3 regions of the Desulfitobacterium hafniense DCB-2 genome follow, and region 1 is predicted to be linked to each of the others. Evidence: riboswitches for the same ligand, from Rfam matches in the RefSeq annotation. Region 1 holds a riboswitch; each other region holds the start of a gene.
The links. Region 1 has a riboswitch for molybdenum cofactor ahead of DHAF_RS11030 (Crp/Fnr family transcriptional regulator). Riboswitches for the same ligand answer to the same signal wherever they lie in the genome.

Region 1 (4,214 bases):
AACGCCCGTTTTTCTCCAAGATTCCCACCAGCCCTTCCAGCATCATGGCCTGGTCGGGGTTATGGGTGGTCATGATGATGGCATAGCCCCGTTCCGCCAATTCCTTAATCATCCGGACAGTTCTTAATTGGTTGCCAAAGTCCAGGGCTGAAGTGGGTTCGTCCAGCATAATGATTTGGGGCTCCTGCACAATCACCCGGGCAATGGTGGCCTGCTGCCGCTCCCCTCCGCTCACATCGGTGTATGGCCGCTGAGCCAGATGGGAAATCCCCATGGCCGCAATGGCCGCATCCGCTTTGGCGAAGTCTTCCCGGCCCGGCATGCGGAAGGTGCTGATATAAGGAGCACGGCCCATCACCACAAAATCCCGTATGGAATAACCATAGGCCGGGTTATGGATCTGGGGAACATAGCCAATATAGCGGGCTATGGCTTTGCGGTTCATTTTCGGCAAAGGTATCCCTTCGATGCGGATACTGCCCCGATTCAAGGTATTAAACCCGGCGATACAGTTCAGCAGCGTCGATTTGCCGGCACCGTTAGGCCCGATAATGGACAGTATCTGCCCCGGGGAGATCGTAAAGTTAACATCTTTGAACACAGTCTTGCCGCCAGGGTAAGCGAAGGCTGCCTGATTGACTTCCAATAAGCTGTTCATTTTATTTTCATCCTCTGCTTAAATAATAGCCAACCGTAGAGAGGTGCACCGATGAATCCGGTGAGAATGCTCAGGGGGATTTCACCGCTGGTCACAGTGCGGGCAACCGTATCGACCACCAGCATAAATGAGGCTCCCACGAAGATGGATAAGGGAATGACCCGGGTATTATCCGGCCCAACCAGCATACGGCAGAGATGGGGAACAACCAGGCCAATCCAGCCTACAGTACCGCTGATGCATACCGCACAAGCCGTAGTGATGGTGGAACAGACAATGGCCAGGCCGCGGATCACCCTGATATTAATCCCTAAGGAACCGGCCTCTTCATCTCCTAGAGAGAGAATATTGATGCGCCACCGTACGGCTATCAATAAGGCCATGCTGATCAGCATCGCCGGCACAATCATCATGACGTCACCCATGGAGGTGGTGGCCAAGCTGCCCATTTGCCAGAAAACGATCTCCGGCAGCTGGGTTTCCGGGTCTGCCACATATTTCAGCAATCCTAGAGCGGAGCTCATAAAGCCGGCGACAATAATTCCCGCCAGCACAAGAATTAAGTTGGAGCTGTTTCTCAGCAACTTGGGAATGGTTGTGGTAATGGCCACGGCCAGCAGCCCGCCCAGGAGGGCACAGATCTGAATTCCCCCTGCATCCAGGCCGTTTAAGATGGCCAAGGCCGCTCCCACACAAGCGCCGGAGGACACCCCCAAAAGATCGGGAGAGACCAGGGGATTTTTGAATATTCCCTGATAGGTTGTCCCGGAAATGGAAAGACCGGCTCCTACTAATAAAGCGGCGAAAACCCGCGGCAACCGCACCTGAAAGACCACATCCGCCATGGCGTCGGTCCAGGTCTGCTGCAAATCCCCAAAGGCGGAAAGCAGTATTTTCACCACATCAATTATGGACAATTCATATCGGCCCAGGCAAAGAGCGGTCAGGCTTAAGGCAACGGTCAAAACACCGGTCCCCAGAATGGCACCCAGCTGCCAAGGCTGATTATTGGTTCCCTTCAATTCGATGATCAGCACCCCACATCAAATAGCTTTCAAAAAAGTAGTCATCTTATCCTGTGCCGGTGATTCCCTTTTGACTTCGCAAGACAGCATCTCAAAATAGTTCCGGTCAAAGCGCAGCAGACCGTCATCCCGCATCTTGCCCAGCTCTTTGGACATGGCACTGCGGTTTAAACAAAGAAAATCCGCCAATTCCTGTCTGGAAAAACGGATAGTGAAGCTGTTTTCTCCCTTTTCCTGAACACAGTAAGAGAAAAAAGCCAGCAATTTTCCCCTGATACTCCGTTGTGATAAGCATTTGAGTTTGCGGCTCTGAGTGACCGCCTCCGCCGCAATAATTTTCAGGAGATTTTCCAGCATCTTGCCGCGAATACTGCAGCTTTTATTGCAGTTCGTATAGATCGTTCCGCAATTCAGCAATAGAATCTCCGACGGCTCCGCGGCGATAAAGGAGGTGAGATAACTGGGCCTTTGGGCACAGACACAGCTGCCGGCCATGGTATCCCCCTGGTGCAGTTCCGCCAGAATGCTCCTGTTCCCGAAAGCATCATCATCCTCGATATACACCCTTCCCTGCAGAATAACGCCCATGGAAACAGCGGGTTGACCCGCCTCAAAAACTTTTTCACCCTTTTTGTACCTCTGCACCCTGGTCAGCAGGCATTTGCCAATCTCCTGGAGCTCATCATCGGAAAAATGACTCAGAAATTCCACCGAACGCATTGCGGAAAGACAGTCTGCCATCCTTTTTCCCCCTTCTTCTCCTCTAAGGCCTCTACGGAACCCTTGGTTACCAAAAGCAAAAACAATAGCAAAAGCGCACTTTCGCTCACAATCGAAAATGCGCCTAAAATCCCATCATTCTGGGTCTTTGCACCTTTCTTTCCTGAGGCATCCCAGACAGGATACCCCTTTGCGGGAGGCCGGTACATTTCTATGCCGACCCTGTGAGCCTTTGCTCAGATCGCCCCCGCATAGCATGGCTTTAGCGGGAAACGATTCGAAAGATTTCACTATTCTGTTGGGTCTCTATTCAATGGATTATGACACAACCGCTCATAACATAAATAATTATAACAGGAATGGTTATAAAGCTAACAAACTCAACACAATATTCTCTGATATAAGCAAGTATAACACAACTCCCGGTCCATGTCGGTTGCATTTCCAACAGATTTCCAGCAAATACCCCTGCATCCCTAAATATATTGCAAAATAAATTTAGCGATGCGCAGGGGCATTGAGAGCTAATCCTTCTCTCTTTTAAGGAACTCTTTCATCTGCTGTTCGCTTTCGGCAGATAAGGCATCCTTCAGATAATGCCGGGTCGGCGTTTGTTGTGCCTGATAAGCCTCGATGACCTGTTTATTGGCCATTATGACTTCTTCCTTCAAATCTCGGGCGGATAATAAGGCGCACCCTGCCCCTCTGATAATGATCTGCTGCAGGCCATCGGAGGTAGCCACGGTGATCTTATACTTTTTCTGATGATCATAAGCAAACCTTTCAATATATTGATCCGCGGTTTGCGCTTCTTTGGTATAGACCATCAGGATATTATGATAATCGATGGCTTCCTCGGGATGCCCCTGAACACGATAAGCATCGAAGACGACGATAATCCGGCACTTGCGAATCCCCTGATAATTGCTTAGGATATCAAGCAGCCTTATCCTGGCTCCATCCATATTATCCTGGGCAAGCTCTTTCAGTTCCGGCCAGTCAAAGATAATATTATAGCCGTCCACAAGAAGATATTCTTCCTGGCTTTCTTTAGGTTTGTTTAAATCGGCAGGTGGTCTATAATAGCTTTCCACAGCTTTTTTCCGTTTCTGCCAAAGGGATTTTTTGCCTTGGTTGGCATAATAGGTCTGGTTGAGGATCCTGTCGATCTCCTCCGGGTCGATCCACCTTTCCTCGGCATAGGGTATCTGCAGATGAGACTCTGCATCTATGAATTCACTCTCTTTGGCGAAATAGCTTTCCACATGCATATATTCCTTGACTTGATACCAGGGGACCAAATAGCCGGAACCCTGGGCACAAAATACGGAATCGGCAGGATTATCCACATCCCTTTCCGGGTCGTACCCGGCCATAGCTATGACCTCATCCGGATTATGGCAGGGTTCATAACCCTTCAGGCTGCAAAAAAGCCTGCCCAGACCTTTGCTGTAAGCCATGACCTCCTGCTGATAGTTTCTCATTGTCGCCACGGGGGCACTGCCGGTAAGAGTTGCCCGCTCCCCTTCTATCCGGGCAAGCTGGCAGGTTCCATGCATTTTTTCCACATCGTTCATGGCCCGTCCCACCATTTTTTCCGGCAATTCCAGCTGAAAAGCATAATAAGGCTCCAACAGGATGGACTCCGCTTCCATTAACCCCTGACGCACCGCGCGGTAGGTGGCCTCTCTGAAGTCGCCGCCGTCTGTATGCTTGGTATGGGCCCGGCCTGACACTAAAGTGATTTTTAGATCGGTAATCGGTGACCCTGTGAGAACACCCTTATGAACTTTTTCTTCCAGATGAGATAA
Region 2 (4,214 bases), 560 kb from region 1:
ATGTCCTGCCTTCACTTTCTACCCGGGGAACCCTGTTGATTATGGGAGATGGCCGCAACAATTTCCGCCCTGCCCAAGCAGACTATCTGCAGGAGATCCAAGGGAAGATTAAGCATGTCTTCTGGCTGAACCCCTTGGCTGAAAAGGATTGGACTTTGCCGGACAATCTTATGGACGAGTACAGAAACTATTGCACCCGGGTTTTTCCCTGCCGGAACCTCAGTGATCTATGGCAGATCTCTAAAAAAGTCTTCTCCTGAAGAAGCGGCGCCAGCTCTTTTATCAACGGTCCATTGCTCAGCCAAATTGCCAACAGGTTGGTAATTTGGCTGAGCAAAGGTTGTAAAAAAGGGAGCCTCGCCAACTGCTTTAAATTACCTAAAGCCGTTGGGCGAGGCTCCCTTACCTTGCACTATCAGAAAGTATAAGGGCAACCAGCGACTTCGCCTCCTTCGTAAGTATGCGTTTAAGGCACGGCGAAGCCGGGTTTTTTTTAACGCTTATTTGCCGAAGGGACAGTGAGGATAGGTACATTCCGGACACTCCAGGCACAAGCCGCCATGACCGTATTTGGCAATTTCCAGGCGGGTAAGCCGCTCACCGGCCAGAATGCGGGTGGCCACCAGGTCAAAGACCGTTTTTCTTGAGTACATGACACATCCGGGCAATCCCAGAATCGGGATATCATCCAGGTAAGCCAGCAACAGCATGGCTCCGGGAAGAACAGGAGTGCCATAAGTGATCAACTCTCCCCCCAGACCTTTGATGGCTGTAGGGGTTAAATCATCGGGATCCACGGACATGCCGCCGGTGACCAGGACCATTTCCGCGCCTTGTTCGATATGCTCGCGGATGCGTTCCTGAATCATCTCCACATCATCGTCGGCGAAGGTTTGCCCCAGCAGGACAGAACCCCATTCAGCCACTTTTCTTTGCAGAACCGGTCCGAATTTATCCTGGATACGGCCATGGTATACTTCACTTCCCGTGGTCACCACCCCAACCTTTTTGGATTGCAGGGGGCGGATTTGCAGAATGGGTTCCTCGAAGCGGCGGGCGATTCCTTCCGCTTCGATCACGACATTTTCATCAATCATCAAAGGAACCACTCTGGTCCCGGCTATCTTCTGCCCTTTCTTCACCGGGCGGTGATTATGAAGGGTGGCAAGAATAATATATTCCAAAGAATTAAGGGCGTAGATCCCTTCTTCCGAAGCATAGATTAAACCATCCTCTTCAGCAATCAGATTGACCTTTCCCTCTTTCGTTTCACTGAAAGAAAGCCCCGGACCGGCCACAGCCTTGGCCAGGCGCTCCGCCGCTTCATCTTCGTGAATAAGACCCGGAGTCTGATCCCAGACAAAAATATGCTCTTTTCCCATACTAAGCAGGGTGGGAATATCCTCTTCTTTGATCACATGACCCTTTCTAAAGCGGGCGTCTTTTGTTTTTCCTGGAATAATTTGTGTCAGATCGTGCATAAGCACCGATCCAATCGCATCCTGTACTTTAATCTTCTGCATAGGGGTTCCTCCTTTTCTTTACGGAAGGCATGTTCATTTCTAAGCATACCCTGGTTTCAGATATTTCTGAAACGGCCAAAATTCCGTAGATAGCGTCAGACTTGCTTCAGTCAGTAGGAAATATGGCTCGGCCATTCCCTATTATAAACCATAAGCAGCAATCAGGGAATGTCTCACTGCTCAAGAAAATAGTTTTTTCTACTTTTAAAGGGTTTCTGCCAAGGAATAGAGAATTTTCTTCATAATAAACTTCTATGATAGTTTATGAGAGGAAGAGAAGTATGGCTAGTAATATCACCGGGTTTGAACTATTTAAAAGCAATCCTAACTGGCAGGAACTGCCCGATTCATTTTGGGAGTTTTGTTCTGCTCATGGACGGGTTCGCCATTATGCAGCAAAGCAATTCCTTTTCTTTTTCGGAGAAGAAAGCAACTCAGTTTATTTTTTGCTCAAAGGCCGCATTCAAATCCTGCTTATGAGTGAATTTACCGAAAAAATTTTCCGGATTCTGCAGCCGCCCGCATTTTTTCCGGAAGTTGTTTTAGATAGTAAAACTTATCCTTATGCAGCCCTCACTGCTGAAGCCTCCGATGTTTTCGTTTTGGATCGCAAAGCACTGGTCCAGTATTTTAAGGAAAATCCTTCCACCCTTCTGCCTTTTTATCAAAACATGGCTTTGGATCTCCGCAGAGCCTACCGGCAAATCAAAAACATCGCTCTGGGGGATGCTCGTTCCCGGCTGGGGGCCAAACTCTTTGCCCTGGCTCATGTCCACGGCCAGGAGACCCCTGAGGGAATTCTGATCACTGTTCCTCTGACCGCTACCGAGCTGGCGGGAATGTGCAGCTTAGCGCGGGAATCCGTGAGCCGCATCTTAAGCGAATTGCGGGATTTAGGAATACTTAAAATGGAGAAAAAACAAATCACCATCAGCGATTTAGAGCAACTGAGGAGCTGGATTCACGAACGCCAAAACTCTTTGTAAAACCTTACAGGTGCGGTCGGCGGTCCAGAAAATGAGTAAGCCTTTCCTGAGGCAGGCCATTGTCTATATAGTCTTCAAGGATGCGGCCAATGATCCGGGGAAGTTCAGAAGTCTGGAGCTTTTCCCTGGACAATCGCGCCAATTGGGGATGCCTTCCCAGGCGTCCGCCGAGATGAAGAGTCCATCCCGATTCCCCGGGGAGGATTTTATCTGTGGGGCAGGAACGGACACAATCCCCGCAGCCAATGCACTTCGTCGGCTCAAATTCCAGCTCTCCCTGCCAGGATAAGGCACCTTCCTGACAAGAACGGCAGCAGGCCTGGCAGCCCGTACACCCCGCCTCCGTAAGCTTAGGCATAAGAAAACCGGTCAGACCGATATCTTTGATTTGGGGCTGGGAACAAGCGTTAGGACAACCGGCTATGCTGATCTTCGGTAAATGATGATAATGAATCACCGGAAACTTTTGCTTCAAATGGGATAATAAATCCAGATTCTTGAGCATCTGCTCTAACTGTTGGTGTAATAAAGACCAGTCCTGAGCAGATTTACCGCAGTTTCTCCGGCAGTGCTCCAGGACAAAGCCAGGATGATCGATCATTATGCCTCCTCCATTGCTCATCATTTGAACTTATTGTACCATCCCCAGACTCTGGTGTTGTGTTTTGGGTCACACTTCTCAAGTTCACAGCGGCAAATAAAAAGCATAGCCATTTGACTATGCTTAAAATGTCATTTGGGGTTGCTAAGCTTTACTCGCTTCTGTCTGCTGAGGGATATGCCTGCCTTTCCTCTCCGAAATCAATAACCCTGTTAATGTCAGTACAATTCCCAATACTGAAACTCCGGTAATTTCCTCACGCAGCACAATAACGGCAGTAATAACGGTTATGACAGGAACCAGATAAATATAAACGCTGGTTTTGACTGCGCCCAATAGTTTCACCGCCGAGTTCCAGGTCACAAAGCAAAGCGCCGATGCCCCCAACCCTAAAAACAGAATATTGAATAGGTTATTTGGTCGTGTTAATTCAGTTATGTCCGGATTGAACCCCAATATGCATAAAGCGGGTATCATAAACACCAACCCATAGAAGAAAATTCTCCGTGTTGCCTGAATGGTGTTGTAGTGAAACCCGCTTATTTTCTTGGTCAGCACAGAATAGGCGGCCCATACCACGGCAGCTAAAACAGCCAGTATATCTCCCAAGGGATTCAGTTGCAGGTTGTTGCTTCCGTTAAAGCTGATCAGGATAATCCCGACAACAGCAACACTAAAACCTATAAAAAACCGCACCCTCAATTTCTCAGTATCTAAAAACAGATGAGCAAACAAAGCGGTAAAAAAAGGTGAGATTGCGACAATTACCCCTACATTGGAGGCGAAAGTATAGGTTAATGCTATATTTTCAAGCAGGAAATACAGGGTAACCCCGCATAAACCGGCGGCGGCAAAATATAGATCCTGCTTTCTTTCCCTGATCCTGAGCCTGTGAGGATAAGCGAGGAGCAAGATAAGAAAACCAATCGCAAACCTTAAGAAAAGTATTTCCACAGGCGTTATGGATTCTAAAAGCAACTTGGTGGATATAAAGGTTGTACCCCAAATAAAAATCGTCATAAATGCCAGCAAATGTCCTTGAAGCTCTTTTCTTGTGTCCATGAAACCCCTTTCCATTCAAAAAAAATCAGCTTTGAGAATCCT
Region 3 (4,214 bases), 590 kb from region 1:
GACTAAATCAAACATAAACAACACCTCCGTCTGTACTTTTACTTGAATTTAAGCAATGGTAAGGGTAAGCAAGGCTCCAAAGCCTTATAATTTAACTAAAACATACAGCGCCACCTCCTTGAGTTCGCTTATGTTGACTGACCAAAACTGACCTTTACAATTTATTTATATAACTTTTCTGCAGGAGGTTCAAGGCGGGGTTTTGACCTTCTTTGACTATATTTTTTTATCTTGCCCTTTTAGCCTGAAATAGTTTTATCGATCACAGAAAATCGCTGCTTTTTTAAAACTTTCAACCATTTTTAGGAGCTCAAATGGATAAGTTGAATTCATATCATGGCACCTTCTTCTTTGCCAGGAGCGAGAAGAATCGGTGAAATGGGGAAGGGAGTTCAAATGGTGCATTGACGCACCATTTGAGGGCATGCGAAAGTGTTGTTCAGTAAAAGGAAAGAGCCCTCTTTTTTTGCAATACACCATAGGGAAGTTGGGAGAGGGTAGGCAGATATGTTTGTTTTTGTGTGACGCTCTAAACGTAAATGCACTGCTGGAGGATTACAATAAAGAGCCTCTCATCGTAGTCTAATTCTGCGATGAGGGGCTCTTTTTAAAATCTGCTTTGATGGTGTTATCTTGGGGTAGATGTAGATAAGTCTAGGCAATCCCTACCCCGCCCTGTCCGGCAGTAGCGGCGCCGGTCTCATCGGTAGTGAAGATAATCGCTTTATCCCTTCCCAGCAGCTTCTGATTGCCCCCCTGCAGGTTTTCGGAAATGGTCAGGATATAAAGAGTATTTGCCAGTAGGTGCTGTTGGGGACGGATCACAATCTCCTTTTTCTTATCGGAATTATCATCGGGGTCCCCCATGATGACATCGATCTCTACAATCTGGTTTTTGCTGCTGCGCAAAGAAAAGCAATGCAGGTTATTATCGCGCACTGCTTTCGTAATCACATTATTGGAAAAAGTCAGTCTGATTTCGGTATTAACCGGGATATTTTCGTCACCGGAATTGATATTGCTTTTCTCCAGGGCCAAGGAAAGATAAGGGCTGCATAGCTTCTTATTATATGGAGTGATATCGACAATCTCCCGTGTCGTAAACAATATGGTGTGGTTTTCTTTCAAGTACTTATAATTATTAGCCTGCAGCAGCTTAGATATGGTTAGCTTATAAAATCTTCCGTCCGTAAGCCGGATTTTGGGTTTGATCACGAAGATTCTTTCCGCCCTTTGCCCCAGCATTTTCTTGCTTCCCGAAATAATTTCAATCGGAATCTCCTTCATCTCACCGTCATAGAGATGGAATCCTGCCATATTTCGGTTTGTGCCGTCAGGGATTCTATGCTCCATAATAGCCGAGACATTGGAAGAAAAGACTACCTCCATTTCAAAGCCGTCCCCGGCAGAATTTTTGAGATTAATGGCCTGTACTGTCAGCGGGTTTTCCCCCACGGCGTAACTGGAAGAAAGGGAAGCCAAAAATAAATCAAGGGCATCCACCTGCTCAACGGGGAGTTTTCGTATATTACCGATAATCCGGCTGATTTTTGGTGATTGAGGCTCGCTCAGCATTTCCTCACCGAGCAGCTCTCCCAGGCTGATGCCCAACCCTTGGGCCAACTTGCGCAGGGTTTCCAGGGTCGGTTGTTTTTCTCCAGACTCGATCCTGAAGATAAAGGATTGGCTTAAGCCGGATAGCTTAGATAACCTGGAGGTTGAAAGCATATGATTCTCTCTTAGTTGTCTTAAGTGACTGCCAAAATCCACTTGGTGGCTCACCTCCTATGGGATATTATGCCATGAATTGCAGCAATCATCAAGGCTTGAGCTCCTGAAAAGAAATATCGCTCCCATCAAAATGAACCAGAACTTGTAATAGAAATAGTGCACAACAGCTGTTTTGAAAGCCGGTGCTATAGCAAATAATGCCTAAAGTCATATTGTATTTATGCCAACATGACAAGTAAAAAACTCTTTTTCTATTGTTTTAGGAAAAGAAAGGGGATAAAAATCTACATAAACTAATATAAACCATCTTGAAAGCTAATAAAAAGTACTTTCAATTTGGTTATATTGTGTTATAATGATTTTGACTAAAGGCATATATAATATATGCCTAATACATAAGGTTCAGGCACCAATATAATATATCTCCAAGCTGGTGAGACCTAAGGGAATTCTACGGTTGCCGGCCAGGACGAAAGTCCTCAGGGTGTGTCTGGAAACGGATAGGCCTTCACGTTTGAAAAGGAGGGAAGAAAAGTGCTTTGCAATCAAGGTGAAGCAGGAAGAAGAGTAAGATTGGTGTTTGATAATGACGGGGATAAGCCTATCAGTAGGACCCGGTGGAGTGCTCCTGCTCTGATTTTAAAGGAGGGTAAATTATGATGAAAGAATTCTTAAGCCGTAAAAGAACGCAGTTTTTTTCAGTTCTCATGGTGGCGGTTTTGATGATCGCTTCCTTTGTTCCTTCAGCCTTCGCGCTGAATTACAACGGCACAGGCTCCGGTACGGGCAATAAGTCCTTGGATTTTAACGGGTATGAATATACCAAAACCGGCGGTACGGCAACCTTGAATCTCTATTTCAATAAATCCTTAGCCTCCAGCCAGGTGACAGGGGGACAGTTTCAGGTTAAGCTGCACAACTCTCCTTATACGCCGGCTTCTTTCACTTACACCAATTTACAGGTGGGCAGTAATGCAAGCGGTGTGACCGATTCGGGTCTGACCAATGGCAGCACGGTTACCCTGAGCTTCGCTTCCGCTTTGGCAGACGATACCTTGTATGATGTGGTCATCAATGCCGCCACTTTGGCTGATGCCCAAGGTGCCGGCGGTGGCGGCTCAGGAAGCGGCCCCGGAAAAACCCTGGGCAACTATACCGACAGGGTGGGCTTTACCTTCACCTTCAGAACACCTGACTCACTTGGAGGTTACAGCAATGTGGCTCCCGTCGTGACCTTCTTCGGCGGTCCGGCTGCTGGGACGGACTGGAGCTATGAATCCAATCTGGGGGTTGTTTTTGACAGGCCTATCGACTCTTCGTCACTTTCAACATTCCTGTCTGACCTGAGCAGCAACTATGTCCGGACGGATCTTATGGGCAGTCCTGCCGTGGTCCAGGATCCAACGATTAACGGGTCGGCAACCGCCAATGCGGAATGTTATACCCCTCATGCCAATGCAGCCCAAACTACGTTTTTCTTTCCTGAGACGGTGAACGGCAACACCAATCCTGTCTATAACCGGGCCGATGATGCCAGCCACAGCTACAGCCTGACGTTGCCCAGCTTTACCGATGTGAGCAGCAATACCTTCAGTACCCCAGGATCGCTTTCTTTTACTACAGTGAGCGATGATCTGCCAGGGTGGCTGGATAATATCCCGACAGCTGTGGCAGGTACATCTTCTGGGGAACTGGATGTTGCCTGGGATTATAGCAACATTACTCCGTATACCGATACTTTTGATGTGTATATTGCCGATTCAACAGTTTATGCTGACCCGCTGACGGCAGTGTACAGCTTAGCAGATAGCGGTGTTATCGGTGATTCGACAACTTTAACCGGCCTTGTTTCCAACAGAACCTATTATGTGCGTGTTGTGCCGGTCAATGCTGCGGGTTCAGTAGGATTCTCCTGGGCCGGATCAGGAGCGGCCAAATAACTAATTTCTCTCCGTAAGGTGGCCAAAAAACTGGAAAGTTTCCTCGGTTAACTTCGGGGAAACTTTCCTTTTAAGCAGATTAGGACAGGCCAGAGTAGCTATAAACAAAGTGGATGATGATTGATATTTAGAAATAAGGGGATAAAAGAGATGAATTCAAAGTGGTCTCCAGCAAAAGTCTATAAGCGGAAAGCTGTTGCCTGGTTTACTTTATTGATTATGGTATTCAGCCTTTGGGGCACATTTCCTTCGGCAAGGGTGTATGCGGCAGCTGCGCAGCCGGCTCCTTTATTGAGTTTCCCTGGAATTGGCGTGGGAGAAATCGCTACTGTAGCGGGGACCAAAAAAGCGACAGGGGAATTAGGGGATAATGGCCCTGCCAAAGATGCCACAATTAGAATCCCCAATGGCGGCCTCAATTTTGATGATGCCGGGAATCTGTATATTCCAACTGACAACCGGATCAGGGTGATTCCGGCTCAGGACGGTACCTTGTACGGTATCGATGTTAAGAAAAACTATATTCATACTGTGGTGGGAAAT

Region 2: it holds a riboswitch for molybdenum cofactor, as region 1 does, so the genes downstream of both, DHAF_RS13810 (molybdopterin-binding protein) here and DHAF_RS11030 (Crp/Fnr family transcriptional regulator) in region 1, are expected to answer to the same signal.
Region 3: it holds a riboswitch for molybdenum cofactor, as region 1 does, so the genes downstream of both, DHAF_RS08470 (fibronectin type III domain-containing protein) here and DHAF_RS11030 (Crp/Fnr family transcriptional regulator) in region 1, are expected to answer to the same signal.

What each region holds. Positions count from the first base shown of each region.
Region 1 is NC_011830.1:2,399,485-2,403,698, reverse strand. It holds gene DHAF_RS11040 (ABC transporter ATP-binding protein) at 1-658, opposite strand, end outside; gene DHAF_RS11035 (FecCD family ABC transporter permease) at 655-1,695, opposite strand; gene DHAF_RS11030 (Crp/Fnr family transcriptional regulator) at 1,702-2,424, opposite strand; molybdenum cofactor riboswitch at 2,557-2,688, opposite strand; gene DHAF_RS11025 (translation factor GTPase family protein) at 2,928-4,214, opposite strand, start outside.
Region 2 is NC_011830.1:2,961,763-2,965,976, forward strand. It holds gene DHAF_RS13805 (VWA domain-containing protein) at 1-260, shown strand, start outside; gene DHAF_RS13810 (molybdopterin-binding protein) at 501-1,523, opposite strand; molybdenum cofactor riboswitch at 1,516-1,668, opposite strand; gene DHAF_RS13815 (Crp/Fnr family transcriptional regulator) at 1,805-2,509, shown strand; gene DHAF_RS13820 (4Fe-4S dicluster domain-containing protein) at 2,514-3,110, opposite strand; gene DHAF_RS13825 (DMT family transporter) at 3,255-4,172, opposite strand; partial or broken gene DHAF_RS13830 (AraC family ligand binding domain-containing protein) at 4,198-4,214, opposite strand, start outside.
Region 3 is NC_011830.1:1,807,852-1,812,065, forward strand. It holds gene DHAF_RS08455 (Hsp20/alpha crystallin family protein) at 1-15, opposite strand, end outside; gene DHAF_RS08465 (helix-turn-helix domain-containing protein) at 655-1,770, opposite strand; molybdenum cofactor riboswitch at 2,143-2,272, shown strand; gene DHAF_RS08470 (fibronectin type III domain-containing protein) at 2,388-3,671, shown strand; gene DHAF_RS08475 (cell wall-binding repeat-containing protein) at 3,822-4,214, shown strand, end outside.